2 regions of the Peribacillus aracenensis genome follow, and region 1 is predicted to be linked to the other one. Evidence: a T-box and tRNA genes for the amino acid it is inferred to sense, from the RefSeq annotation. Region 1 holds a T-box; the other holds one or more tRNA genes.

Region 1 (11,723 bases):
TACGGCAACAAAGACAACTGGTTCCAAACTCATTCCTCCCCGCAAGCTTGTACTACACTTATATGAAGAAATCGATGGATTAAGAACCGAAAAAAATGGCCATGAGGATCAGTAATCCTTCACAGCCATTTCCTTATCATCTTTTTAAGCGGACATTCCTTCTTTTAACTTCCCTGAATAAGTAGAAATATTTCACTTCCGCCAGTCTCGCTTGGGCGATTACTTCCTCAGATGGATCAACGCTTTTTTCGAGTAATGATTTTTGATTATGCCAATTCCATTTCAAATGTTCAAGCTCTTCGATTAATGAATCATTGAATTCATTCCGAAGTTTCTTTTTTTTACGAAAGAACAAGTGAAGTCCTCCCAGCTATCTTATATTTCTCTTCTTCCTTCTATTGCTTTTGATAGCGTCACTTCATCCGCATACTCCAAATCTCCGCCAACAGGAAGTCCGTGGGCAATTCGGGTCACTTTGATGCCTGATGGTCTAAGCAACCGCGAAATATACATGGCTGTCGCTTCACCTTCAATGTTAGGATTAGTAGCCAAAATTACCTCCAGCACTGTTTCATCTTGCAGGCGCTTTAATAAATCAGGAATATTTATATCTTCCGGACCGATTCCGTCCATCGGGGAAATACTGCCATGCAGTACATGGTATAAACCATTGAACTCTCTCATCTTTTCCATAGCTATTACATCTTTAGGGTCCTGAACCACACAAATCAAACTTCTGTCCCTCTTTTGATCTTCGCAGATATAACAGGGATCTTGATCTGTAATATGACCACAGACTGAGCAATACATAAGATTCCGCTTAGCATTAACAAGTGCTTTTGCAAAATCCAAAACAGTATCTTCCTTCATGCTTAATACATGAAAGGCTAATCGAGCAGCCGTTTTAGGACCAATCCCCGGCAATTTCATAAAACTGTCAATAAGCTTGGAAATTGGTTCTGGATAATGCATCGAATTCCTCCTAAAAATTTCAAAAGAAACCCCCTGAATGGAAGTTTCTTTTGAACTTGCTTAAAACATACCCGGAAGGTTCATTCCCTTAGTGAATTGTCCCATCGTTTGGTTTGTCAGTTCTTCCGCCTTTTTCAAAGCATCGTTAGTCGCAGCCAGCACTAAATCCTGAAGCATATCGATATCATCCGGATCGACAACTTCCGGTTTGATGACTACATCGACTATTTCTTTATGTCCAGTCACGATGACCGTCACCATTCCGCCGCCAGCAGTTCCTTCAACCTTTTTTTCACCTAATTCTTCCTGTGCCTCTGCCATCTTCTTTTGCATCTTTTGCATTTGTTTCATCATGTTCTGCATATTACCGCCGCGCATACCCATTCTTCTTACCTCCAATTATTCTTTAATTTCAAGTAAATCATCGCCGACTAATTTTCTAGCCTCTGCTATAAAGGGGTCTTCCTCTTTTGATTCCGTTTCTTCTGGACCGTCGAACTGCTGTGTCGATATGAAATCCTCCCGCAACCTTTGCCACTGGCTCTCCGGAACTCCAGCTATCTCCATTCGGTGTCCGGTCAATTGCTGCATGATCGAGGCTATCACTTCCACGAAACGGTTATTTTCCATTGCCATTTGACAATGAATATCATATTTGAATTTTACCACAAAAGCTTCAGTAGACGCAGCAACAGGTTCTGCCTCCGTTAATAAAGCTGCCAATGATTTTTGGTTTTGCTGACCTAACTGTTCAAGCAATTCCCCCCACTTACTTTTCACAGCATTAAGATCCGGCTTCGTAGCTTGTTTCAAAACTTGATTGATCTTTCCTGCAGGTGCTTTATACGCTTTTTTAACGGCCCTTTGCGCCTTAGCCTGCTCTGCAGGTTTTTCCGTCATGGCTGCCGGGATTCCGTTTTTCTGCACTTCAAGTAATTTCTTCTCTAAATCTTCTATTTTCTGCAGCAGCTGTTGAAGCTGCCCGTTATCACTTTGATTTGGCCTTTGCTCATTACATAACTTCACAAGTGCCACTTCAAGGAAAATCCTTGGATGATTTGTCCATTTCATATCCTGCTGTGTTTGATTGAAGCTTTCAATAATGGAGTAAATCGATTCAGAAGAGATGACTTCTGCCAATTCCTTAAATTGGGGATCTATTAAAACACGCTCGAAGGATTCTGCCAGTGCCGGTGCCGTTTGATACAAAAGCATGTCACGGAAATAATAAATCATGTCTTCTATGAACCTGGCCGGGTCTTTTCCCATGGCCAGCAATTCTTCAAGGACTTCAAGTGCCACCGCTACTTCTTTATCATATATGGCTTTTGCCAGCCGGCTTAAAAATGCCTGTGACACAGAGCCGGTGACAGTCAATGCATCTTCCACAGAAACCGTCTCTGAGCTGAAGGATATCGCTTGATCAAGAAGGCTTAGTGCATCTCGCATCCCGCCTTCGGCTGCCCTCGCAATGATATGCAGGGCTTGTTCATCACATGAAACACCTGTTTCTTCAATGATTTGTGACATCCTGCCAACTATATCTTGAGGCTGGATCCTTTTAAAATCAAACCTTTGGCAACGGGAAATGATCGTTAGTGGAATCTTATGAGGTTCAGTCGTCGCCAATATAAAAATCACGTGCTTCGGAGGTTCTTCCAATGTCTTTAAAAGCGCATTGAAAGCCCCTTGTGAAAGCATATGTACCTCATCGATGATATAAACTTTATATGTAACCGCGTTAGGAGCATATTTAACCTTATCACGAATGTCACGGATTTCCTCGACACCATTATTGGATGCTGCATCAATTTCTATAACATCTGATATGGAACCATCGGTGATTCCGCGGCAGGTAGCACATTCGTTACAGGGCTCACTTATCGGGGCATGCTCACAATTCACTGCTTTTGCTAGAATTTTGGCAGCACTTGTTTTCCCTGTTCCACGTGGACCGGAAAATAAATAGGCATGCGAAACTTTCTGCCCGACCAAGGCATTCTGCAACGTTTTCGTTACATGTTCCTGCCCGACTACATCAATGAATTGTTGTGGCCGCCACACCCGGTATAATGCTTGATACCCCACGGAAATCCCTCCTTCTTTTCTCCATCTTGTTTATTATACATTACTGATTTCCTTAATTTCAAAGTCTAAAAAGAAATTTCATCATTGCTTCATTTTTTTCAAGAGTACCAAGCACTTTACCTTCTTGGCATAAAAAAAAACCCACCCGATACGAATGAGTTTTTTGTTTATGTAAAATAACTGCCGTGCACCTTCTGTCGATTAGCAACCATAAGCGTTACTTAAGCAGTTAGCTCGACCCAGGCAACCCTGCGGCACATGAGAACTTCCACTTAATGCTGCTTCCTTCCGGACCTGACATGGTTCATGGAGTCCCATTGCGCAGGACCCGGGCGTCAACACCACTTACTTAAGGCAGGCCCTACAGAATGCTAACCTCGAGAAGGGATTCAACCTCGCTAGAGCGGATTGCGAGTACAGGGCACCGCTACCTCCCCGTCTAGCACGGCAAAAGTAATACCAATTTCACAGCGTCATGACGACGCATAATTCATTATACTAAGGTAACAAAAAAAACGCAAGTGTTGTTCATGAACAGTTTGATTCCAAATTTATCAAACGAAGCAAACCTTTTTTTCAACATTCGTTTTTCCCCTATTTATTTTCTTCGGCAATCTTGAGTGCTTGCTCTCTTTTCAAAGTTTTCTTTCTATCCCTAAGCTCTTTAAAAAAAGAAGTCAATATCCAGCCGCACTCTTCGCCTAATACACCGCTTGTTACATCACATTGATGGTTAAAGCGTTCATCTTGAAGTAGATCCATGAATGTTCCCGCACAGCCAGCCTTTGGATCATGCGCTCCAAAAACAACCCTTTTCACCCTAGATTGCAAGATGGCCCCAGCACACATGGGACAGGGTTCCAGCGTCACATATAATGTCGCATCTTCCAGGCGCCAACTGCCAAGTTCCTTGCAAGCCTCATTGATCGCAAGCAGCTCCGCATGTGCCGTCGCATTCTGTTCCGTTTCCCTCAGGTTATGCCCTGTCGAAATAACTTGATCATCTATTACGATTAAAGCGCCAATCGGCACTTCTTTCAACATCTGCGCCTTTTCTGCTTCCTTTAAGGCTAAATTCATGTAATAAACATCATCCTTCATAAAAAAACCCCCTCATATAAAGTAGGAGTAAACAGACAAATATAAGACAAAAATAAAGGTCATACTACTTGTTCTAATGAATAGTAACGCATGCGGCCTACGTGCTGCAAGTAAATTCTCACAATATAGGAGGATATACCATGAATCGACCTGAATCACCTTCTTTTGCATTGCTTATCATTGATATGATCAATGATTTTGATTTCAAATACGGGAATATGCTCCTTGAACATACGAAACTTATCGTCGATCCGATTTTGAAATTAAAAAAGCAAATGAAAGAAAAAGGTTTTCCAATCATTTATATCAACGACCATTATGATTTATGGCAGGCTGACTTCGATAAAATTATTGATAAATGTAAAAATGAAGGAAATGCCTCATTAATCGAAAGGATCAAACCTCAACAGGACGAATTCTTTCTCATCAAGCCGAAACATTCCGCATTTTATGGGACGGCACTCCATACACTACTTAAACGTTTAAACGCGGAAACACTGATCATTACCGGAATAGCTGGCAACATCTGCGTGCTATTCACGGCCAATGACGCCTATATGCGGGAATATAAATTATGGATTCCGAAGGATTGCATCGCTTCTGCATCAAAGGAAGATAATCATTACGCATTAAAGATGATGAACCATGTTCTCAAGGCATCCATAAAAGATGGTGAAGACTTTTAAGCACCAATCGAATAAGGCACTAACCTCATACCACCTCCAATAAACAATCTTTCATTCTCTTTCTTTATCAACCTGACAAAAATATCACTAAAGTCCCAAGTCTGTGATACAATATCTCTTGGCGAAAAACCTAATAACCGGGAATTTCAGCTTGATACCTCATGAAGGAGGACAGATTGGATGAAATCCACCCCATTTATCACCGTCGAAGGTCCAATCGGCGTGGGAAAAACATCACTTGCAAAAGTTATCGCAGATCATTTTCAAATTTCATTATTGAAGGAAATTGTAGATGAAAATCCATTTCTCGGGAAATTCTATAAAGATATTGATGAGTGGAGCTTTCAAACAGAAATGTTTTTTCTGTGTAACCGGTATAAACAATTGGAAGATATCGAAAAAAAGTATCTTACTAATAACCAAGCCGTGGTGGCTGATTACCATATATTCAAGAACTTGATATTTGCTGAACGAACGTTAAAGAACGGACAATACAATAAGTACCTTGAAATATTCAATATTTTAACACGTGACATGCCTAAACCTAATATGGTGATTTATTTAAATGCAAGTCTTGATACTCTTATCTCCCGAATCGGCAAAAGAGGTCGTGATTTCGAAAAAAATATATCCTCCATTTATTTAGAGCAGTTATCCGCGGATTATCGAACGTTCATGGAAGCATTTGAGAAACAGCATCCTGACATACCTGTTCTTACATTCAACGGAGATGAGCTGGATTTTGTCGGGAACAAGGATGATTTGAAAACGATAATCAGCCAAATAGAGAATGCCCTGCACAAAGGAGTAAAGTCAAATGAACTTACGAAAGAAATATAATATTCCAAACAACGCTGTCATTACGATAGCAGGGACGGTTGGCGTAGGAAAATCGACCATGACCAATGCTTTAGCCGATGCCCTTCAATTCAGGACATCCTTTGAAAAGGTTGATACGAACCCCTATCTGGATAAGTTTTACGATGATTTTAATCGTTGGAGTTTCCACCTGCAAATCTATTTCCTCGCTGAACGTTTTAAAGAGCAAAAAAAGATCTTCGAATATGGCGGCGGTTTTATCCAAGACCGTTCCATTTATGAAGACACCGGGATATTTGCAAAAATGCATTATGAAAAAGGCACGATGAATGATGTGGACTACGAAACTTATACAAGCCTTTTCAACGCCATGGTAATGACGCCATACTTCCCGCACCCTGATTTACTTATCTATCTCGAAGGTTCGCTGGACGATATCCTCGACCGGATCCAAGAGCGAGGCCGTCCAATGGAACAGCATACCCCAATTGAATATTGGCAGGAAATGCACGGCCGTTACGAAGAATGGATCGATCAATTCAACGCCTGCCCTGTCCTTCGATTAAATATAAACGAATATGACCTTATGCAGGATCAAGCAAGCATCGAACCTCTTATAAAACGGATTGCTGAATATATGGAGCAAACCAAGTTATTGCGAAATGTGTAAAACAGAAAAACCACCGGTTATCCGGTGGTTTTTTAATATATTAGAAAACAAAAATTCCGTTACATATCTGTAACGGAATTTATCGATATCCAATTTATGCGCTGTGGTTATTAATAAGTTATGGAGGAGGTAGAGGGATTCGAACCCCCGCGGGATTTGACTCCCCTGTCGGTTTTCAAGACCGATCCCTTCAGCCGGACTTGGGTATACCTCCGTATCAACATTTATTATATTACATGGAATTAAAATTAAAGTCAAGCCCTCTATAAAGTTTTTTTAAAATAATTTCAAACCTTTATAAAAAGAAGAATCAGCCTCTTTAATCAGAAGCTGATTCCCTTTAACTTACGGTTTAATGACTTCCACACCGCGCATATATGGACGTAATACTTCAGGAATGATAACACTGCCATCTTCCTGCTGATAATTTTCCAAAAGGGCAGCCACTGTACGGCCGATTGCCAGACCTGATCCATTTAGAGTATGGACATGTTCCGGTTTGCCTTTTGCATCACGTCTGAAGCGGATATTGGCCCGTCTAGCCTGGAATGCTTCAAAGTTACTGCAAGAAGAAATTTCTCGGTACGTCCCATAACTCGGGATCCAAACCTCGATATCATACTTTTTAGCAGCAGTGAATCCAAGATCTCCCGTACACATGCTCAGCACTCGGTATGGAAGGCCTAGCAATTGAAGGACCTTTTCGGCATGACCTGTGAGATTTTCCAATTCTGCATAAGAATCTTCCGGCTTCACGAACTTCACTAATTCAACTTTATTGAATTGGTGCTGACGAATTAACCCGCGGGTATCACGACCAGCAGATCCTGCCTCTGAACGGAATGAAGCGCTGTATGCCGCATAGCTTATCGGCAGATCGTCCGTGCTCATGATTTCATCACGATGGAAGTTTGTCACCGGGACTTCGGCTGTAGGAATCAAGAAGTAATCATCACTTTCGATACGGAAAGCATCCTCTTCGAATTTTGGCAATTGACCTGTTCCCGTCATGCTTGCACGGTTCACCATATATGGCGGCAGCATTTCTTCATATCCGTGTTCCTCAACATGAAGGTCCAACATAAAGCTAATTAAAGCACGCTCTAATCGTGCACCAAGACCCCTATAAAATACAAATCGGCTTCCGGTCACTTTTGCTGCCCGTTCAAAATCCAGGATGCCTAGATCTCCAGCTACATCCCAGTGCGGTTTCGGTTCAAACTTGAATTCCGGTAACTCTCCCCATTTACGGATTTCGACATTATCGTCTTCCGTCTCACCAACAGGCACACTTTCATGTGGAATATTCGGAATGGAAAGAAGTAATGTTTCTAACTGGGCTTCCACTTCACGAAGTTCATCATCGAACCCTTTGATACGGTCACCAACTTCACGCATTTCGGCAATCAACTGATCTGCGTCCTTTTTTTCCCGTTTCAATACGGCCACTTGCTGTGAAACTTCGTTTCTTTCGCTTTTCAGCTTTTCCGTATCAGCAATCAAAGTCCGACGCTTTACATCCAGTTCCTCGAATTTACCTAAATCGGTCAAATCTTCTCCTCTAAATTGCAATACACGCTTCACTTCTTCAAAATTATTCCTTACATATTTCAAATCCAACATTTTCAGTTCCTCCTTAATAGTTTGATGATTTATCAAAGAACGCAAAAAACTCCCGTCCCCTGAAGAAGGGACGAGAGTTAACCCGCGTTGCCACCCTAGTTGAAGGCGTATGAAAAACGCCTACCACTTATCTCGATAACGGCTTTTAACCGAAAGTATTTACTGACCCAAAGGGCTTTCCATACTCTGCTCCAGGAGGGATTCACAAAACTCTCACACCGATTTCCACCAGCCATCGGCTCTCTATAGAAAGAAATACTTGTTACTATATCCTGTCATTGCTTTCTTATATAATCAGATTGTTTTCCATAATGTACTATAATTTTATACATTACGCAACCGTTTTATACACGAAACTTAAAACCAGCCTTTAACAGTAGAAGCTACACTGCTCCATACGTCACCAAAGAATCCGCCAACCGCTCGCATTGATAATACGAACCAGTTTGCCTTTTCAACAGATTCAGCAGCTACGACGTTCACCTTAACCGGATCGCCGTTAATGTACCCGTAATCTTCTCCTTTTTTAGGAGTGACTGTGATGTAACCTAGCTTTTCACCTTTTTTGATTGGCGCAGTAAGCTTACCATCATCATTCAATTTGTTTTTATCGATCACTAAATCTGTTTTATAGTTATCTTTCTCACCATTTTCAACAAGTAGCTCGATTGCCTTTTCAGATTGGATCTTAACGTTTTTTTCCTTACCTTTTACTACTGAAAGTGTTTCTTTCCCTTTCACCTGGTAATTGGCCGGAAGGACTTTTTCCTTTTTAAAGGTTGCATAAGCATAGTTCATAAGCTTAGTGCTATCTGCAAAACGTTCGTTTTTATTAGTGGACTTCATAACCACCGTGATATAGCGCTGACCGTCCCGGATAACCGTCCCTGTATGTCCATAACCGGCAAAGTCGGTAGAACCCGTTTTCAGTCCATCTACGCCTTTATATTCAAATATCAGACCTGGCAGCATCCAGTTGAAGTTCGGATATTCTTTTCCATCACGGAACTTCAATTTAGGAATGCTGGCGATCTTTAACACTTCAGGATAATCGTTTATTAAACGATAAGCAAGAAGGGCAGTATCTTTTGCTGTCATGATATTTTCACTATCTTCATTACCAGAAGGATATTGTCCTAATAAATCGGAGTTGTTCAAACCGCTGGCATTAACGAATTTATGGTGTTTCAAGCCTAATTCCTTTGCTTTTTCGTTCATTAACTTAACGAAGCTCTTTTCACTTCCGGAAACCAACTGTGCTAAAGCCACTGTTGCCGCATTTCCGGAATAGACGGCCATAGCTTGATATAGTTCCTTAACTGTATAATCTTCACCTTCCGTTAACCCAACATTCGACAAATTAGGTGCTTTTGAAAGGTCATGTACGTATTTATTTATTTTAACTTTTTGATCCCAACTGATTTTCCCATTTTTGATTGACTCCATTATGATGTACTCGGTCATCATTTTAGACATGGATGCAATCCCTAATACTTTATCGGCATTTTTTTCATACACGATTTGTCCTGTTTCACCATCAATGACGATGGCTGCCTCTGCTTTTAAACCTAAATTATCAGATTCAGCAACAGCTTCCCCCGGTTGATAGGCAAATTGCGACATAACAAGAACTAAAACAAAAGTGAAAATGAGGGTCATCTTGCTGATTTTTTTCAATTTCCAATACCTCCAACTTTTAAGCTAATCTCTATTACAAAGAAGAAACTTTATGTAATTCCCTTGACACCTTGTCTAGTTTATCACAGAAAAAATAAAAAAAATAGACAGAGTAATCGCAGACTCTGTCTATTTTAATAATAAATTTTAATGACGATTATATGTTAAATTCATTACATTGAGTAGTTCGGTGCTTCTTTGGTAATTTGGACATCATGAGGATGGCTCTCCCTTAACCCGGCACCGGTCATTTTGACAAATTGAGAGTTTTCCCTCAACTCTTCCAATGTGGCTGTGCCGCAATATCCCATACCTGAGCGAATGCCGCCAATCAGTTGGAAAATGGTATCTGAAAGAGGTCCTTTATATGGCAGGCGCCCTTCGATGCCTTCCGGTACGAATTTCTTGTTATCTTCTTGGAAGTAACGATCTTTAGATCCCTTTTCCATTGCAGCAACAGAGCCCATACCCCGATACACTTTAAAACGGCGGCCTTGGAAAATTTCCGTTTCGCCTGGGCTTTCAGTTACACCTGCAAGCATGCTGCCAAGCATTACTGCATGTCCGCCTGCAGCCAGGGCTTTAACGATATCACCAGAGTATTTAATTCCGCCATCAGCGATGATCGTTTTACCATGTTTTCTTGCTTCTGTCGCACAATCGAAAACTGCCGTGATTTGCGGAACACCTACACCAGCTACAACCCTTGTCGTACAGATTGACCCTGGTCCGATTCCAACTTTGACTACATCGGCACCCGCTTCAATCAGTGCTTTAGTCCCTTCAGCCGTTGCCACATTACCGGCAATGATCGTCAATTCAGGATATGTCCCGCGGATTTCCTTCACCATTTCAAGAACGCCTTCTGAATGACCGTGAGCAGTATCAAGTACAATTGCATCGACATGGGACTTTACTAGCATTTCAACACGCTTCATTGTATCCTTAGTCACTCCGACTGCAGCACCTGCAAGTAATCTTCCTTGCTTATCTTTCGCCGAATTCGGGAACTCAATGACTTTCTCGATATCCTTGATCGTAATAAGTCCTTTAAGGACTCCATTATCGTCTACAAGGGGAAGCTTTTCAATTTTGTACTTTTGAAGAATCTTCTCTGCTTGTTCCAAGTTAGTTCCCACTGGCGCTGTGACCAGATTCTCTACAGTCATGACACTGGAAATCTTCAAGGAAAAATCGGAAATAAATCGCAAATCACGGTTTGTAATGATACCCACAAGTTTTTGGTCCTCTATATTGTTGACTACAGGAACACCCGAAATGCGATATTTACCCATTAAATGCTCTGCATCAAATACCTGGTGATCCGGCGTTAAGAAAAATGGATCGGTAATTACACCGCTTTCTGAACGTTTTACTTTATCCACCAGTTCAGCTTGTGCTTCAATAGACATATTTTTATGAATGATACCTAATCCGCCTTGACGAGCCATGGCAATTGCCATTTCAGCTTCTGTCACGGTATCCATTCCTGCACTGATGATAGGAAGGTTGAGCTTTAAGTTTTCAGCTAAGTTGACTTGAAGGTTAACATCTTTCGGCAAAACCTCTGATTTCGCTGGAATTAATAGGACATCATCAAAGGTTAAACCTTCTTTTGCAAATTTATTTTCCCACATTATTTTCCCCTCCTGCTTAAAAATATTATTTGTAGGTTATCAATAGGACATACTACTGTCAAGAAGAGAAATAAAAGTTTGATTATTCTATTAATTCGGAGGATCGCTGCAATGCCTGAAAACAATGATAATTTCGATAAATATACACCTTTTTTTTCCGCATCTTCCTCACAACTTTTTTTACAAAAGTGTTACAAGCATGAAAAAATAGCAGAAGCGGAAATAAAAAGTTATGATAATTGTTATCCATTTATTTACCATCTTGAACATGCTAAAACTTATTATAATCAGGCTGCCATTGCACCACTTTCCATACAACCGATCCTAACATTTTATGGATTCGCCCAATTGTTAAAGGCTTGTCTGCTCACGATCGATCCCAACTATCCGGAATCAACCTCGATGCTTGCCCATGGGGTTACTACGAGAAAGAAGAAAAAACAACAATAT
Region 2 (18,120 bases), on a different contig from region 1:
ACATGTGGAGCTGACTGATACTAATAGATCGAGGACTTAACCAACGCTTTTTAAAAAATGAAATACCTTCTTATTATCTAGTTTTGAAGGAATGAAAATTTCTTCTTGCATTTTCTCAAAAAGACGTTATAATAATATATGTCTTGAAAAAATGTTAACATTGTTTGGTGACGATAGCGAAGAGGTCACACCCGTTCCCATTCCGAACACGGCAGTTAAGCTCTTCAGCGCCGATGGTAGTTGGGGGTTTCCCCCTGTGAGAGTAGGACGTCGCCAAGCAGGTTTCATATGGAGGATTAGCTCAGCTGGGAGAGCATCTGCCTTACAAGCAGAGGGTCGGCGGTTCGATCCCGTCATCCTCCACCATTTTACACCTGCCGGTGTAGCTCAACTGGTAGAGCAACTGACTTGTAATCAGTAGGTTGGGGGTTCAAGTCCTCTTGCCGGCACCATTTTAAAATAGTACAAGCACGAGCCATTAGCTCAGTTGGTAGAGCATCTGACTTTTAATCAGAGGGTCGAAGGTTCGAATCCTTCATGGCTCACCATTTTATATGCGGGTGTGGCGGAATTGGCAGACGCACCAGACTTAGGATCTGGCGCCGCAAGGCGTGGGGGTTCAAGTCCCTTCACCCGCATCTTTCATGCGGAAGTAGTTCAGTGGTAGAATACAACCTTGCCAAGGTTGGGGTCGCGGGTTCGAATCCCGTCTTCCGCTCCACTTTTCGTATGTGCCGGGGTGGCGGAACTGGCAGACGCACAGGACTTAAAATCCTGCGGTAGGTGACTACCGTACCGGTTCGATTCCGGTCCTCGGCACCATCATAATATGCGCCCGTAGCTCAATTGGATAGAGCATCTGACTACGAATCAGAAGGTTGTAGGTTCGACTCCCGCCGGGCGCACCATGTTTTTATTGCGGGAAGTAGCTCAGCTTGGTAGAGCACTTGGTTTGGGACCAAGGGGTCGCAGGTTCGAATCCTGTCTTCCCGACCACGTGATTTTTAATGAATGGGGCCTTAGCTCAGCTGGGAGAGCGCCTGCCTTGCACGCAGGAGGTCAGCGGTTCGATCCCGCTAGGCTCCACCATTTTTCAATCAGAAACTTATATTATATTGGCGGTGTAGCTCAGCTGGCTAGAGCGTACGGTTCATACCCGTGAGGTCGGGGGTTCGATCCCCTCCGCCGCTACCAATAAATATAAGGACCTTTAGCTCAGCTGGTTAGAGCAGACGGCTCATAACCGTCCGGTCGTAGGTTCGAGTCCTACAAGGTCCACCATATTCACTTTTTAAAAGCCATGGAGGTATACCCAAGTTCGGCTGAAGGGATCGGTCTTGAAAACCGACAGGGGAGTCAAATCCCGCGGGGGTTCGAATCCCTCTACCTCCTCCATTTTTCAAAAAGCAGCAAGTTGTTTTGAAACACCCTTACATAAAGGATGCGGACGAAACGCTATACACGAAAACTTGATGCAAATCGTTTCATTATTACCGTCGCGGGGTGGAGCAGTCCGGTAGCTCGTCGGGCTCATAACCCGAAGGTCGCAGGTTCAAATCCTGTCCCCGCAATTATTAGGTCCCGTGGTGTAGCGGTTAACATGCCTGCCTGTCACGCAGGAGATCGCGGGTTCGATTCCCGTCGGGACCGCCATTTTTAAAATTCAATACATATGTGGCTCAGTAGCTCAGTCGGTAGAGCAAAGGACTGAAAATCCTTGTGTCGGCGGTTCGATTCCGTCCTGAGCCACCATATTCTAAAAAATTACGGCGATTGTGGCGAAGTGGTTAACGCACCTGATTGTGGTTCAGGCATTCGTGGGTTCGATTCCCATCAGTCGCCCCATTTCGCGGGTGTAGTTTAGTGGTAAAACCTCAGCCTTCCAAGCTGATGATGAGGGTTCGATTCCCTTCACCCGCTCCAAATATGGGCCTATAGCTCAGCTGGTTAGAGCGCACGCCTGATAAGCGTGAGGTCGATGGTTCGAGTCCATTTAGGCCCACCATATTCATTGTTCCGCAGTAGCTCAGTGGTAGAGCATTCGGCTGTTAACCGAACGGTCGTAGGTTCGAGTCCTACCTGCGGAGCCATGGGGAAGTACTCAAGAGGCTGAAGAGGCGCCCCTGCTAAGGGTGTAGGTCGCGCGAGCGGCGCGAGGGTTCAAATCCCTCCTTCTCCGCCAGTTGGCCCGTTGGTCAAGCGGTTAAGACACCGCCCTTTCACGGCGGTAACACGGGTTCGAATCCCGTACGGGTCATAACAAAAAGGGAAGCATACATGAATGTATGCTTCTTTTTTTCATTTCTTTTCATTGATATAACTATCTTTTTGTTTATAGGGAATGTCTCCAAGATTGGATTCTATGTTTTCTTCCTCCAGTGTATCTTCATATACCTTTTGCTTTTTGTTCGGTATGTTCACTCTATTTTTTCCTTCGATATCATTTGCGGCATATCCTTCATAGTCTTCAGGAAACCCATTCGTTTCATCCTCAGTTTTATAAAGATCATTATAATTGTCATGATCGCCTGTGTAATCGGATGGTGTTTCGGATGTACCGAATTTGGCAACTTCACCAAAGCTATCTTCTTTATCCACCATTTCGATTCCATGACGATTTTCAAAATGATCACCCATGGATGGGATTAGTATATCCTCTTCCGCAGGCCGGTCTTGTGAAATCGACCGTTCTGGAGCATGCTCGACACAGTAGAGGGTGCTTGGGATCGCTTCAAGCCTCTCGATGGGGATTTCCCTATTGCAGGTTTTACAATGGCCATACGAGCCTTCCTCCATGGCTTTCAAAGCTTCATCGATTTTCTCCATTTCGGATTGTGCATGTTCATCGAGTGCTTGATTCCGCTCCATCTCGAATAATTCGGTACCAAGATCAGCAGGATGATTATCATAGGATGATAATTCCCCTACGGATTCGGTCTGGCTTTTATCCAGAACGGATTGTTCATCATTTTGAATTCTATTAATTAGCTCATTTTTTTCTTGAAGCAGTTCTTTTTTGAATTTTTGCGTTTGTTGTTTCGTTGCCATATCGGATTCACTCCTTCTAAAGTCTAAATCTCATTTATATTGGTAAGATGGTTGTATTATCTATTACCCGAATCGGAGTATAGGAAAACAATAAGGAACGGATGATAGAAAAAAGGACTGAGCGAATGAGCTCAGTCCCAGGAGATTATATAAGATAGCTGATGAATAATCCAATGGCCATGAGTAAGCCAAAGAAGGTGTTCGTTTGGGCCGTGGCTTTCATTGCTGGCACCATCGTGATCGGCTGCGTTTTACCTACGAAGCCTTTGATTGCGGCCAGGGCTTTCGGGATGCTTAGGAAGGCAAGGAGGATCCACACCGTTACGCTTCCGGTAAGGACTAGCCCAACTAGCCATAGATAAGAGAATGCGAACATGATTGCCATGAATGTCAGGGCGTTTTTCCGGCCCATGACTACCGGCATCGTTTTGCGGCCATGTGCCTTATCTCCGTCATGGTCACGCAGGTTATTCGATAAGTTGATCAACCCGACCAATATTCCACTTGGAATGGCAATTAAGATGGCTGTTGAAGAAACATCACCGGTTTGAATGAAAAAGGCGATCAGGATTATCAAAAAGCCCATGAACAAACCAGAAAAAAGTTCCCCGAATGGTGTATATGAAATGGGCAGGGGGCCGCCTGTATAAAGATAGCCGACAAGCATGCAAACCAGTCCTACTGCAGCAAGCCACCAAGATGATGCGGCACAGATATAGATTCCAATTATCAAGGCGATGGCATACATGCCAAGGGCCAAGTTCATGATTAGTTTGGGGGTCATCCCATGACGGACGATCCCGCCGCCGATGCCTACGGATTCCTCCGTATCCAAGCCCCTCTTGAAATCATAGTATTCATTGAATAAATTGGTTGCAGCTTGTATCAGGATGCTTGCAATCATCATGGCAGCGAATAATAACCAATTCACTCCATCTTCCAAAAGTGCAATGACAGTTCCAAGCAAGACTGGAACAAAAGCTGCGGTTAGTGTATGTGGACGAATTAACTCCCACCAAATCTTCCAGGTCCGTTTAAGGGGAAGTCCGTCGTATTCTGTTTGCATTATTTCTCTCCTCAAAATCATTATTGGTTCTCTCGAAATTATAACAAATATTGAAATGTTGCACAAAAGGTTATCCTAATAAATGCAGGAAAATTGGGCAAGGGTATATTTGGAATTCATAAATGGTGCATTTCCAGAATCAAGGATATTTCTCTACATTCGCTAAGATTCATATAATAAGGAAAAAAGCAGGAAAGAATCGTTCGGTAAAGGGGCGTTTTATTGACATGAGGTTCAAGGGAGGTGTATCTTTAAATAGGTTAAAAAGCTTTTAAAATGTACATTTGGGGGGATTTTTTTGGCTATCTCAGAGGAAACTGAACAGTTTCAGGGACTGGCTTCAGCTATACAAAAGGCGAAGGACTTGAATGATCAAGTTCTATTCAGTCATATTAAGAAAGTTAATTGCAGCAACCCCCTTTCATTTTATCAAGCTGGAAGAGAACGGTACGCGGGTGAACGCTTTTTCTGGGAGGATCCTGCAAAGGATATAACCATCACCGGTTTAGGCAATGTTAAGAAACTCAAAGCGGCATCGAATGCCGAACGTTATAGAGAAGTCGAAAAGAGCTGGATCAAACTGCAGAATACTGCTGTCAAAACAGGAGTGACCGATGTAGAAGCGACAGGTCCGTTACTGTTTGGGGGCTTTTCTTTTGATTATGAAACGGACAGTACGCTCCTGTGGAATCAGTTCGGGGACAACCTGTTTTATATACCTGCCTTCATGCTGTCAATAGTGGGGAAACAAGCTTACTTAACGACAAACTTACTATGTTCGCCTGATGATTCAGAAAAACTCTTCATAGATATGATAAATGAACGGGAAGCTTTCCTTTTCGAAAGCTTGGATGGAAATGGATCGGGTGTGAATTCCCTGGTTATGCAGAGGGAAGTCGAACCTGAGGAATGGAAGCGGACGGTCGAAGAGGCTGTTCAGGAAATCAAGACGACAGATCTCGACAAGATCGTTTTGGCAAGGGAGCTTCGACTTGCTTTTGAACGTTCCATCGATTCAGGGAAAGTGCTTGAACAATTGATTGCTGAGCAGCCTTTAAGCTATATTTTCAGTTTGGAGGCTGGCGGTGACTGTTTTGTAGGTGCCACCCCTGAACGTTTAATCAAGAAAAAGGGAAATGAAGTTTTTTCAACCTGTCTTGCCGGATCGATGGGGCGAGGGAAAGATGAGCAGGAAGATGTTTGTCTTGGTGAAGAATTGCTTCATGACCAAAAGAATTTACAAGAGCATCAATATGTCGTGTCGATGATATCCAATGCTTTTGATTCTGTATGCGAAAAGGTGATGGTTCCTGCAGAACCGACACTTATGAAAAACCGTCATATCCAGCATTTGTACACACCGGTCCGCGGTATATCCAAGGAGGGCGTCACGATTTTTGAATTCGTCGAGAAACTCCATCCTACACCTGCCATGGGCGGACTTCCAAAAGAAAAGGCCGTTGTCCGGATCCGGGAAATGGAAGGTCTTGAACGTGGCTTTTATGCGGGTCCTTTAGGTTGGGTGGATACGTATGGAAACGGGGAATTCGCTGTAGGGATTCGTTCTGCCCTTATACAGAACAATGAGGCATCCCTCTTTGCCGGATGCGGGGTAGTCGAAGATTCGACTCCCGAAAGTGAATTCCGGGAAACAGGGATTAAATTCAATCCGATGTTAAGTGCTTTAGGAGGAAATCTTAATGAATGACCGAGATGCATTGACAGCGTATGCTGCTTCATTCGTCGATGAGCTGGCACAAAATGAGGTGAAGCATGTGGTGGTGAGCCCAGGTTCACGATCCACGCCTATAGCTTTGTTACTAGTGGAACATCCTGATATCAAAATTCATATTAATGTGGATGAGCGTTCGGCTGCTTTTTTTGCCCTTGGTTTGGCTAAGGCCTTAAAAGAACCTGTCGGACTTCTTTGTACGTCCGGTACAGCCGCAGCAAACTACTACCCAGCCGTCATTGAGGCTTTCTATTCAAGAGTGCCGCTTATTGTGCTTACTGCTGACCGCCCGCATGAATTGCGTGATGTCGGAGCCCCGCAGGCGATCGATCAACTACATCTTTACGGGAGACATGTAAAATGGTTTGTCGAAATGGCACTTCCTGAAAGCACGGATGGGATGATGCGGTATGCCAGAACGGTCGGCGCAAGGGCGGTGGCTACAGCGGCGGCTGAACCTGCAGGGCCTGTACATTTGAATTTCCCGCTTCGTGAACCATTGATTCCGGATCTGGAGAAAGCAAAGGAGTACAGGCAAAATAAAATAACGCCTGCAGTGGTGATTGACAGTGGAGAACGGTCACTGTCCGCATCACAAATAGAAGCTGTTGCAACTACATTGTCACAAGCTAAGCAAGGTATCATCGTATGTGGCGAATTACCGCATCCCGAGATGAAGGAAGCCATCGTCGCATTAGCGGAAAAACTTGCTTTTCCTATACTGGCTGATCCCCTTTCGCAGTTAAGGAGTGGTAGTCACGACAAAGCCGTCATAATTGATGCGTACGATACGTTTTTGCGCGATGAAACGGCAAAAGCGGCTTTCAGGCCGGAAGTGATCTTGCGTTTCGGGGCAATGCCTGTTTCTAAACCCTTATTGTTATTCATGAAAAAACAAAAACAGGCAATCACTTTGGTCGTCGATGGCGGAGCAGGCTGGCGTGAACCAGCCGGATTGGCAACGAATATGATTTACAGCGAAGAGAAAGATTTTTGTTTGAAAATGGCTGATAAAATTATTTCTTCCCCTGATGATGAATGGCTTCGCTTATGGCAGACCGTCAACGGTACGACGAAGGATGCCCTGGCCTCCGTCAGGGATGAATCGGAGTTAAGTGAAGGCAAGCTGTTCGCCCTGCTTGCTGATATGATGCCATTGAAATCGACGCTGTTTGTCGGGAATAGCATGCCCATACGTGATTTAGATACCTTCTTTTTGAATAATGGAAAAGGAATCAAGACAATGGCAAATCGAGGTGCGAATGGGATCGATGGTGTCGTTTCGACCGCTCTTGGCGTAAGTACGGTATCGAAAAATACAGTGCTGGCGATCGGGGATTTAAGCTTTTTCCATGATATGAATGGCTTGCTTGCAGCAAAGCTTCAAAAACAAAATATCACGATATTGCTTGTTAATAATGATGGCGGCGGCATATTCTCCTTCTTGCCTCAGGCGAATGAGAGGGAACATTTCGAAACGCTATTCGGCACGCCTCATGGGCTTGATTTTTCCCATACTTCCCAACTTTATGGCGGTAAATACAACAAGGTGCAAAGTTGGGGTGAGTTTGAGAAGGTATTTACGGAGTCATTCGAAATTCAAGGTCTGAAAATCATCGAAGTACCGACAGAAAGAGAGTCCAATTTACAAAAGCATCGAAATTTGTGGAGCTTTGTTTCCCAGGAAATAAAAATGGTGTTAGATAGGGAAATATCATGAATATTGTCAGCAAGGATGTCAATTATGCTGTTGAAATAACGGGAAATGGAGATCCTCTTGTACTTTTACATGGATTTACGGGAAATCGGGATACATGGAAATTCCTCATTCCGCTACTGAGTGACAGGTATACCATGATAATGGTCGACATCATCGGTCATGGCATGTCCGCGTCACCAGCCGATCATCGGAGGTATGAGATGGAGCGTGTGGCTGAGGATATCAAGCATATTTTGGATGTGTTACATTTCCCGAAAGCCCATATCCTTGGATACTCGATGGGCGGAAGGCTCGGATTGGGATTTGCCTGTTTGTATCCTGAGTATGTTGATACACTGATATTGGAGAGCGCTTCACCAGGCCTTTTAACAGAAGGGGAACGGGAAGTCCGAAGGGAAAATGATAGGAAGCTTGCCGAACGGGTTCTTGTAAATGGAATGGAAGCATTTGTGGATCAATGGGAAAACATCCCGCTATTTGAAAGTCAAAAACGTTTGTCGGCCAAAACGAGGTCAGCCATTCGGGAGCAGCGGTTGGCGAATGACCCTGCCGGTCTTTCCAATAGCCTTCTTGGTATGGGGACAGGCAGTCAGGCTTCATACTGGGAACAACTGCAAACTCTTGATTTCCCAGTGCTTCTTGTAACCGGTGAACTCGACCGTAAGTTTTGTGACATTGCGGACTCCATGATGGGAAAGCTGAAGCGGGCCGAGTGGAAAATAATAAATGATGCGGGACATGCGATTCATGTGGAAGTTGGAGAAAAGTTTGGTAAAATAATAAGTGAGTTTTTAAAGCGAAATAAAAGGAGGAATTAAGATGACGATACAATGGGAAACAATACGTGAGTATGATGAAATTCTGTATGAAAAATATAACGGGATTGCTAAAGTGTCCATCAACCGACCACATGTACATAATGCATTCACGCCAAAAACGACTGCTGAAATGATTGATGCATTCGCAAGGGCGCGTGATGATTCAAGCATTGGTGTCATTATTTTAACAGGTGTAGGCGGCAAAGCATTCTGTTCAGGCGGAGATCAAAAAGTACGCGGAAATGGCGGATATGTAGGTGAAGATAACATTCCGCGTCTAAATGTTCTTGATTTGCAACGTTTGATCCGTGTAATTCCAAAACCGGTCGTAGCCATGGTTGCAGGATATGCAATTGGTGGAGGAAATGTCTTGAACGTGGTATGTGACTTGACGATTGCTGCTGACAATGCAATTTTCGGACAAACTGGACCGAATGTGGGAAGCTTTGATGCTGGTTATGGTTCTGGCTACCTTGCACGTATCGTGGGTCATAAAAAGGCACGCGAAATCTGGTACCTATGCCGTCAATACAATGCACAGGAAGCATTGGACATGGGATTGGTCAACACGGTTGTACCTTTGGACGAATTGGAAACGGAAACGGTTAAATGGTGTGAAGAAATGCTTGAGAAGAGCCCGACTGCACTTCGTTTCTTGAAAGCGGCAATGAACGCTGATACGGATGGCCTTGCAGGTCTTCAACAATTGGCTGGTGACGCTACACTTTTATACTATACAACAGAAGAAGCAAAAGAAGGCCGCGATGCATTCAAAGAAAAACGCACTCCGGACTTTGGGCAATTCCCTCGTTTCCCTTAATGAAACGTGTGAATCGATGAGACTGACAGCTTGGCGGAAAATCGCCGGGCTGTTTTCTATATCAAAATGGAAGAGGGTAAGCAGCAATGGCAGAAGAAAAGTTGCCGAACTGGCTGAAAAATCGGGCGCATCTTTCACCGGATCGCCCGGCAATTGAGTTTGAAGGTCATACGTATAGCTTTCTTGAACTGCATACATTATCGGAGAAAATGGCTGGTAAGCTGGCAAGCGTTGGTCTGGGCGCTGGCGATTCATGTGCGGTTTTGCTCCGTAACCATATTGATGGTGTCGTCGTTATCCATGCACTACTTTATCTCGGTGTGAAGATTGTGATGCTGAATAATAAGCTAACGGCAAAAGAGCTGTCCTGGCAGATTGGGGATAGTGGATCTGCCCATTTGGTATCAGAAGGCTCCTTCTCCGGCAAACTCTCTGATATTGGTGGGATTCTCCCAGAATTGAACCTTCATTTAATGGAAGAATTGCCGGATGGCACTGCGGAGATACTTCAAGAGTTTTACCTTGAGGATACCGCGACCATCATGTACACATCAGGTACGACAGGAAATCCAAAAGGAGTGATCCAATCATTCGGCAACCATTGGTGGAGTGCCGTCGGGTCGGTTCTGAACCTTGGATTGCATGAGGAAGATTCGTGGTATTGTGCTGTTCCCATCTTTCATATTAGCGGTTTATCCATCCTGATGAAAAATGTGATATATGGCATGAAGGTCGTTTTGGCAGAACGTTTCGATGAACGGGAGGCAAACCGGAGTATCCAGGAAAATGGCGTGACGATCATTTCGGTCGTGACGACAATGCTGAATAGGATGCTGCAGGATTTGAAGGGAGCAAGCTATCCGGCAACGTTTCGCTGTTTCCTGTTGGGCGGCGGCCCTGCACCCGTCCATTTACTTGAGGTATGTAAGGAGAAAGGGATTCCCGTCTATCAAACATATGGGATGACCGAAACGTCTTCACAGATTGTAACACTGGCACCGGAGTATAGCATGACAAAAATCGGCTCGGCGGGAAAGCCTTTGTTTCCTTCGCAGTTACGGATAGAGAAAGACGGAACGATGTGTGAACCGGGTGCAGTGGGCGAAATCGTGGTTTCAGGTCCGAATGTGACGAAAGGCTATTTTAATCGGCTGGATGCTACACAGCAGGCCATTACCGATGGATGGCTTTATACTGGGGACCTTGGTTATCTCGATGAGGAAGGCTTTTTATATGTGCTTGACCGACGCTCGGATTTAATCATTTCCGGCGGTGAAAATGTCTACCCGGCCGAGATCGAAAATGTCCTAAGTAAGCACCCAGATGTTTTCGAAGCGGGAGTAACGGGGACTGACGATGAAAAATGGGGACAGGTCCCACTTGCCTTTGTCGTCTTGCATCAAGGCGCAGAACTTGATGAGAGCGAACTGCTGGAATATTGCAGGGGATATTTGGCATCATATAAAATTCCCCAGAATGTGATTTTTTGCAAGGAGCTTCCCCGGAATGGAGCAAGCAAGCTTTTGAGACGGGAACTGAAGAAGGAAATGGGGGAATGGCAATGAAGTTATCCTCCATTTCCCTTAAGCTCATTAAGGCCCCTTTAAAGCGGTCATTCAAGACGCATCTTGAAACGGTAAGCGATCGGGAAGTGATAATTGTCGAAGCCATGGATGAAGACGGATTGATTGGATACGGGGAAGCTGTTCCTTTTACAAGTCCTTGGTATACCGAGGAAACGATCAAGACATGCTTTCATATGCTGGATGATTTCTTAATTCCGCTGACATTGGCCAGTCAGATCAGGCACCCTGATGAGCTGCCGAACTTATGGAGCGGAATCAGACGGAATGCGATGGCGAAGTCGGCTTTAGAGCAGGCAATCCTTGATTTATATGCGAAGCAGAAAGGAATCTACCTCGGACGGCTGTTTGGCGGCGAACGAAGCGAAGTGGCCGCTGGTGTAGTCGTTGCATCCAATGACATAGAAGATGCGATGCGCCAGATCGAGGATTTTTCCGGATCTGGGTATCAGCGTTATAAAATAAAAATCAATCCTCAAAGTGATCTGGAGTTTTTAGGGGAAATACGTCGGGCCTATCCCGATATCCCGCTAATGGCAGATGCCAATTCAGCGTACAGTCTGGGTGACATCCCGCATCTTCAGAAGCTTGATTCGTTTAAGCTGATGATGATTGAGCAGCCGCTTGGACATGACGACATTGTGGAACATTCTTTTTTGCAGAAACAACTGCAGACACCCATTTGCCTTGATGAAAGCATAAATTCATTTCATGATGCCAAAAGTGCACTGTCGCTCCAAAGCTGTGGGGTGATCAACATTAAGATGGCTAAAGTCGGCGGCTGGATGGAAGCTGTAAGAATCCATGATCTATGCCTGGGTAATGGTGTCCCCGTTTGGTGCGGCGGTATGATTGAATTTGGCATTTCACGTGCACATAATATCGCACTTGCCACATTAAAAGGATTCACGATTCCCGGGGATATATCATCTTCATCCCGTTATTGGGAAGAGGATATAATCGATCCCGAAGTCATTGTCGAAAATGGCATGATCCAAGTTCCCGATAAAGCTGGAATCGGTTTTGCCATCAATGAAAAACGATTAAAGGAATTGACTACATATAGTAAACTGTACAAATGAAAACATCAAAAGAGGTGCATTACGGCCTCTTTTGATTAAAATATTGATAATCTTCCTTTTTTCCTCCCACGTTTTGTGTAACTCACCCTTTTAGTATTTTTTTGACAGGAATCCCACCCTTTTGGTAAATGATTTAATAGGATAAATAAAATATAAGTTTGAAGTTTCGATTGGCATCCCCCGATCCATGATTTTTTAAAGGGTATGACTGGTTAACCTAGGCCCTGATAAACTATATTTTTTTCGGAAAATGGGGTTTTGTCTATTTTTTCTTTATTGGATTATTTTGTATAATGAAATCAAAAGAATGGCAAACAAGGGAAAGGGAGGGGAGCGTGTATGAAAAAACCGTACCTAATTGCGGAAATTCTACTGAGAAGAGGCATGCCTGACTATGTCATAAAAGAAGTGACGGCTTTGAAGGAATGCGAGCTGTTTCTTTTGAAGAGAAAGTGGGGCCTCTATGACCGGAAGACAGGTGCGTAAAGAATTGAAGTAAAAAGGGAACCGTTCCGAGCCGGTCCCCATGCGTTTTAAGGCTTACTAAGCCGGTACCTATTGACAGGGCGGCCTATGCTGCCATACTGTACGTCAAGCTGAAGGACTTCTTCGCCATGCAAGTATTCGAGATAGCGCCTTGCTGTAACTCTGGCGATACCAATCCCATCAGCCACTTCTTCTGCAGATAGCGACCCAGGCTGGGTCTTTATGAACTTCGTCACTTGCTCAAGAGTCGCGCCATTCAATCCTTTGGGAACATCATATTTCGGACTCGCTTCAGAATGTGTTTTATTTTGAAAGAGAATTCGGTCGAGCTGGGTTTGAGAAATTTGATGGTCAGGTTCAACCTCCATCCGAAAAGCGAAGTATTGTTCCAGCGTATGTTTTAGCCTATCGAATTTAAATGGCTTGATTAAATAGTCAAAAGCCCCGTTCTGCATCATTTTTCTGATCGTTTTCTGATCATTTGCCGCTGAAATGATGATGACATCCACATCAATTTGCTCTTTTCTGATTTGATAAAGTGTATCAACCCCGTTTAAAGAAGGCATGAAGATGTCCAAAATGACAAGGTCGGGTTTAGACTGCCTGATTTTTTCCAGACCTTCAAGCCCGTTTGAAGCTGTATCAACGACTTTAAAAGCAGGCAGGCGCTCAATGAACTGTTTGTTGACCTCTTGGACCATTGGGTCGTCTTCAATTAAAAGTACACGAATTTGGTTAGTCATTTTGGTTCTCCTCTATATCGTGCATGGGAAAAGAAAGAAAAAAGCTTGTTCCTTCGTTAGGGCGTGTTGTGAATTTCATCTCGCCGTTCGCTTTTTTTACAATTTGGTCTATTAGATAAAGACCAATTCCTGATCCTTCCGCACCTTTTGTTGTAAAACCATACTCGAATATATCTTTATGAATGTCCTCGGGAATGCCGGGACCATTATCCTCAAGCACGATTTGACAATGACGTTCATCCTGGTAGATGGATAAATAAACTTGTTTTGTTTCCTCAGAACAATGCTTTAGCGCTGCATATGAGTTTTCGATCAGGTTTCCGATTATCAAAACAAAATCGTGATGATCCAAATCAGCGGGGAATCGGTCCAATTTCGTGTGCTTGTCCATGATGAGCTCGATTCCGAGTTCCCGTCCCAATGAGATCTTACTTAATATCAGCCCCACTAAATTATCATCGTGAATGTGCTTCGTTAAAAACCTGGTCAATTCCTCTTGTTCTTCCGTGATCTGAAAAATGTAATGCAGTGCTTCGTCAAGATTACCGAGCTGGATCAATCCTGCTATCGTATGAAGTTTGTTCATATGTTCATGGTTTTGAACACGCAGGGCTTCAACGAATGCTTTGACACTAGTCAACTCTTCAGCTAGCTTCGTCACATCGGTGCGATCCTGGAAAATGGCTACGGCACCGATCGTTTTATCCGCAATCTTTATCGGTACCCGGTTGCTTACAATATTCCTGTTTTGAACGGAGATTTCCTGATTGAAGATGGGAGATGTCCGATCAAGCACTTCCGGGAGACGGGTATCGTGTATAATATCATTGATATTCTTGCCGATGACTTCACCGTTGATATTGAATATTTGCTTAGCCTTTTCATTGAAAATCGTGATCGTTTCATTATTATCTATGGCGATGACCCCTTCATGCATCGCGTTGAATGCGGCTGTCCTTTCAACCAACATCCGTGAAATTTCATGTGGTTCAAGTTGGAAGGTCTCTTTTTTTATCCTTCTTGCCATGAGCCATGAGCCGCATACCCCGAATAGAAGTGTAAGGACCAGGATAATCGCGATTTCGCCTTTCAGATCCTTGATTAACTCCGGTATCGTAGGCAAGATATTCCCAACCAGGACGACGCCGATTTGCTCTCTATCTTTATCAAGGATCGGGACAAAGGCGCGGACGGAAATGCCAAGTTCGCCAGCCGCCTTTGAAAGATACTCATGCTCAGCGAAAGCAGCGCTTTCATCACTGCTTTCCGAAGGGGTCCCCAATTGGCTGAACACCGGATGGGAATAACGTATATGCTGATTGTTGAGCACAACTATATAATCTGCTTGATGGATTTTCCTTAAGTTTTCAATAATCGGATTGAGCTGCGTCCATCCTTCGGGCTTACGGACCAATTTTTGTACTTCTGGGAGTTCGGCAATGGTATGGGCAGTGATCATGGATCGTTTGCCGATTTCATCTTCCTTGACTGAAACGATGTTTCCGAATATAAAAATCCCGCCTATTAGTATCGAAAAAGCGACGATTACGAATGATAGCAGGGTGATTTTAATTTGAATGGGCATATGAAAGGATTTATCCATTGTTTTTCCTCCATTACTTCTATACTTTATAGTAACAGAATTTCTATCACTTTTCGCCATTTTTCGCGCATTGTATTACGACAGTAAAAAGCTGTGATAGAATAGTGATAATGTGAAGTGAGCGGTGAGGAGTTGTCGGTATGCGTGCATTATGGGGGTACTTATTATTAATTGGCCTGGGGCTGTTGATAGCAGTGTATATATCGTTTCAATCGTTCTTTACAAGCTTCGGTTTCAATTTGCCGAAGGATGAGGAGCAGGTCGGGATGAAGGATCAAATCGTGATTAAGTTCAGTCATGTCGTTGCCGAAAATACACCTAAAGGGCAAGCTGCGAACAGGTTTGCCCAACTTGTCGATGAATATACAGATCATCGTGTCAAAATTGAAGTTTACCCTAATCAGTCATTATATAGTGACCATGAAGAAATCAAGGCATTACAAGAAAACAAAGTGCAGATGATTGCTCCAACTACATCTAAAATTACGAGCATATCAAAGAAATGGATGCTATTGGACCTTCCATACGTCTTTCCGACGGACGCTGCTTTGCAGGAAGCATTGAATGGGGAAGTGGGGGAAGAGCTGCTTAAGCAGCTGAATACCATCGATATAGAGGGACTCGCATTTTGGTCGAATAACTATAAACAGATTACAAGCAGTAAACCGATACGGCATCCAAGGGATTTTGCCGGAAAGAATTTTAGAATCATGCCAAGTGCAGTCCTGGAAAGCCAATTCAAGCATTTTGGGGCGACAACTTCTGTGCTGGAGTTTAATGAAACGTTTAAAAGCCTTGAAATCAATGAAACGGACAGCCAGGAAAATACGATTTCGAATATCTATTCCAAGAAATTATATGAGGTGCAAAAATATTTAACGATCAGTGATCATGGCTATTTAGGCTATGTCGTCATGATAAATAAGCCGTTTTGGAACAAACTCCCGTTGGACATTCAGCAGCAAATCCAACGGGCGATGGATGATACAACGAAATGGCTATGGATCAAATCAAATGAATTGAATCAGGAACAGCTTAAGGAAATCCAGCAAAAATCGAATATCGACATCTATACACTGTCAGATGAAGAAAAGAAGGAATGGATGGATGAGATGACCGTCATCTATCCGGAATTCGAATCAACGATCGGAACAGAATTGATGATGAAGATGGAAAAGATCCGTGATAAGCATTTAAACGAATAACGAAAACACTCATTAAATAGCAGGGGACAAAAAAAGAGCGGACCCAATGGGCCGGCTCTTTTTCCTATTGCAATGCAGTTTGAAGTGTCTTGATATTTTTTTCCATTAAACTGAAGTAATCTTCACCGGCTTCGATATCTTTATCCGTCAACACGGAAAGGTTATGGAGCTCAAGTGATTTCGCTCCCATTTCCTTTTGGATGATCTCGGTTAGTTTAGAACTGATATTCTGCTCATAGATGACGTAGTTCAAGTCTTCCTTTTCAGCCATGGTCACGATTTTTCCCAATTCCTTTTGAGAAGGTTCGTTTGAAGACGTTAGTCCTGTGACGCCAATTTGTTCCAATCCATAGCGCTCCTCCCAATAACCATATGCAGAATGGGAAACGATGATCTTATTGGTACGGCCCGACTCGATCGTCGTCGCAAAATTTTTATCAAGTGCCTCAAGCTTTTCGGAAAGCTTGTTGAAATGATTGTTGAAATATTCTTCCTGTTCCGGCATTTTTTTCGTTAACTCGTCCTTGATGGTTTTAGCCATGTCAATGGAATAGATGGGATCTAACCACAAATGCGGATTAACGCCCCCATGGTCATGACCGTCTTCTTCATGTGAATGTTCCTCTTCGTGTGCATGCTCATCTTCATCAAGATGAACCGTCTCACCCACCGCAATCGTTCTGACGCCTTCTTTGCTTAGAATTGGTTCAGCCTTGGTTACAAAGCCTTCTAGATTATAGCCAATATAGAAAAATAGGTCTGACTCAGCCATTTTTACAATATCTTTTTGAGAGGGTTCGAATGAATGTTCATCCGTTCCGGGAGGATAAACCGTCTCGACATTTACGTACTTCCCGCCAATGGCCTCCGTGAAGTACTGTAAAGGGTAAACCGTCGTATATATATCTAAGGCATCCTTGGTTTCATCTTTTCTCGATTCTTCCTTTGAGTTGCCGCAGGCTGACAGAAATACTGCAGTAACAAGGAAAAGTGAGAGCAATGCTCGGATTTTCATATGAAATGCTCCTTTATAATTCGTATTGATTACGATTTGAATGTTATGTGGTAAAAACGAAATGATTACGATTTGACTTCTGTATGATACAAAAGATTGCAAAAGAAAGCAAGGTTTTTTTCTATTGGCCCTTACTTTTTTCTTTTTTCTCGGGAACAAGGTCAATGCCCCCTGGATGAAACGGATGACATTTAAGAATCCGGGTGAGTGCTAACCAGCTTCCTTTTATAGGTCCGAAACGATTGATCGCTTCCAAACCATAATGGGAACAAGTTGGATAAAAACGGCAAGTAGGCGGTTTTAATGGAGAAATGGCAACTTGGTAAAAACGGATGATTCCCATTAATATTTTTTTCAACACAAGGCTTTCATCTCTTTTCGAGTAAATTCACTACCCTTCATTATAGCATATTTTCTAGGTTTCCAATAAGGGTAAAAAAGGAATAAGCATAGGGGTAATCCGATAGATATAATAAGAATTATTTTTAATGGATGAAATATATTGTTATTCAAGGTAAAATAGAGATGACATACAATTAAGGAGTGAATTAAATGCCTTCAGTTGAAAGCTTTGAATTAGATCATAATGCTGTTAAAGCCCCATATGTTAGACATTGCGGTGTCCATAAGGTAGGAACAGACGGTGTTGTTAATAAATTTGATATCCGTTTTTGCCAGCCGAATAAACAAGCGATGAAGCCGGATACGATCCATACCCTGGAACACTTGCTTGCATTCAATATCCGTAAACATTCCGAGCGCTACGATCACTTTGATATTATCGATATTTCGCCAATGGGATGTCAAACAGGATATTACCTTGTTGTCAGCGGTGAGCCGACAGTGACGGAAATCATCGATGTTCTTGAAGATACATTCAAGGATGCTGTTACAATTACTGAAATTCCAGCTGCAAACGAAAAACAATGCGGCCAAGCAAAATTGCATGATCTTGAAGGGGCCAAGAAATTAATGAATTTCTGGCTTGCACAAGATAAAGAAGATCTTCATAAAGTTTTCGGTTAATAAAAAAGTTCCTGTCCTATTGTGACAGGAACTTTTTTCATTTTTCGGGTTCTCCTTTTTCCCCCTCTTCCTTAGGCAAAGGATCGATGGGATCCACTGTATGCTTGTAGCTGTACCCTTTTCCGATTGTTAGGACCGATAAGGCCAATACAATCAGAATCACAATGATGGAG

What was found. The T-box of region 1 lies ahead of serS (serine--tRNA ligase). A T-box ahead of a tRNA ligase gene usually reads a tRNA of that ligase, here a tRNA-Ser.
Region 2: it encodes a tRNA-Ser, which carries the amino acid that the T-box ahead of serS (serine--tRNA ligase) is inferred to sense. The anticodon was not compared.

What each region holds. Positions count from the first base shown of each region.
Region 1 covers NZ_JANZMJ010000055.1:1,065-12,787, reverse strand. Annotated here, with positions in the region: gene N0M92_RS28310 (pro-sigmaK processing inhibitor BofA family protein) at 1-33, opposite strand, end outside; gene N0M92_RS28305 (YaaL family protein) at 137-355, opposite strand; gene recR (recombination mediator RecR) at 376-972, opposite strand; gene N0M92_RS28295 (YbaB/EbfC family nucleoid-associated protein) at 1,033-1,350, opposite strand; gene dnaX (DNA polymerase III subunit gamma/tau) at 1,372-3,060, opposite strand; RNA gene ffs (signal recognition particle sRNA large type) at 3,244-3,508, opposite strand; gene tadA (tRNA adenosine(34) deaminase TadA) at 3,655-4,161, opposite strand; gene N0M92_RS28275 (isochorismatase family cysteine hydrolase) at 4,302-4,847, shown strand; gene N0M92_RS28270 (deoxynucleoside kinase) at 5,028-5,687, shown strand; gene N0M92_RS28265 (deoxynucleoside kinase) at 5,665-6,336, shown strand; tRNA gene N0M92_RS28260 (tRNA-Ser) at 6,458-6,550, opposite strand; gene serS (serine--tRNA ligase) at 6,682-7,959, opposite strand; T-box leader at 8,023-8,247, opposite strand; gene N0M92_RS28250 (D-alanyl-D-alanine carboxypeptidase family protein) at 8,317-9,636, opposite strand; gene guaB (IMP dehydrogenase) at 9,810-11,273, opposite strand; gene N0M92_RS28240 (YaaC family protein) at 11,385-11,723, shown strand, end outside.
Region 2 covers NZ_JANZMJ010000005.1:212,120-230,239, reverse strand. Annotated here, with positions in the region: partial or broken rRNA gene N0M92_RS08160 (23S ribosomal RNA) at 1-44, shown strand, start outside; rRNA gene rrf (5S ribosomal RNA) at 164-279, shown strand; tRNA gene N0M92_RS08150 (tRNA-Val) at 291-366, shown strand; tRNA gene N0M92_RS08145 (tRNA-Thr) at 377-452, shown strand; tRNA gene N0M92_RS08140 (tRNA-Lys) at 473-548, shown strand; tRNA gene N0M92_RS08135 (tRNA-Leu) at 557-638, shown strand; tRNA gene N0M92_RS08130 (tRNA-Gly) at 647-721, shown strand; tRNA gene N0M92_RS08125 (tRNA-Leu) at 734-822, shown strand; tRNA gene N0M92_RS08120 (tRNA-Arg) at 832-908, shown strand; tRNA gene N0M92_RS08115 (tRNA-Pro) at 920-996, shown strand; tRNA gene N0M92_RS08110 (tRNA-Ala) at 1,014-1,089, shown strand; tRNA gene N0M92_RS08105 (tRNA-Met) at 1,118-1,194, shown strand; tRNA gene N0M92_RS08100 (tRNA-Ile) at 1,205-1,281, shown strand; tRNA gene N0M92_RS08095 (tRNA-Ser) at 1,303-1,395, shown strand; tRNA gene N0M92_RS08090 (tRNA-Met) at 1,498-1,571, shown strand; tRNA gene N0M92_RS08085 (tRNA-Asp) at 1,578-1,653, shown strand; tRNA gene N0M92_RS08080 (tRNA-Phe) at 1,677-1,752, shown strand; tRNA gene N0M92_RS08075 (tRNA-His) at 1,770-1,845, shown strand; tRNA gene N0M92_RS08070 (tRNA-Gly) at 1,850-1,923, shown strand; tRNA gene N0M92_RS08065 (tRNA-Ile) at 1,929-2,005, shown strand; tRNA gene N0M92_RS08060 (tRNA-Asn) at 2,016-2,090, shown strand; tRNA gene N0M92_RS08055 (tRNA-Ser) at 2,092-2,182, shown strand; tRNA gene N0M92_RS08050 (tRNA-Glu) at 2,186-2,257, shown strand; gene N0M92_RS08045 (TraR/DksA C4-type zinc finger protein) at 2,299-3,048, opposite strand; gene N0M92_RS08040 (1,4-dihydroxy-2-naphthoate polyprenyltransferase) at 3,194-4,114, opposite strand; gene N0M92_RS08035 (isochorismate synthase) at 4,413-5,822, shown strand; gene menD (2-succinyl-5-enolpyruvyl-6-hydroxy-3-cyclohexene-1-carboxylic-acid synthase) at 5,815-7,566, shown strand; gene menH (2-succinyl-6-hydroxy-2,4-cyclohexadiene-1-carboxylate synthase) at 7,563-8,384, shown strand; gene menB (1,4-dihydroxy-2-naphthoyl-CoA synthase) at 8,386-9,204, shown strand; gene N0M92_RS08015 (o-succinylbenzoate--CoA ligase) at 9,291-10,769, shown strand; gene menC (o-succinylbenzoate synthase) at 10,766-11,869, shown strand; gene N0M92_RS08005 (hypothetical protein) at 12,209-12,355, shown strand; gene N0M92_RS08000 (response regulator) at 12,403-13,098, opposite strand; gene N0M92_RS07995 (ATP-binding protein) at 13,091-14,701, opposite strand; gene N0M92_RS07990 (DctP family TRAP transporter solute-binding subunit) at 14,842-15,906, shown strand; gene N0M92_RS07985 (metal ABC transporter solute-binding protein, Zn/Mn family) at 15,971-16,921, opposite strand; gene yidD (membrane protein insertion efficiency factor YidD) at 17,043-17,264, opposite strand; gene N0M92_RS07975 (S-ribosylhomocysteine lyase) at 17,474-17,947, shown strand; gene ytzI (YtzI protein) at 17,985-18,120, opposite strand, start outside.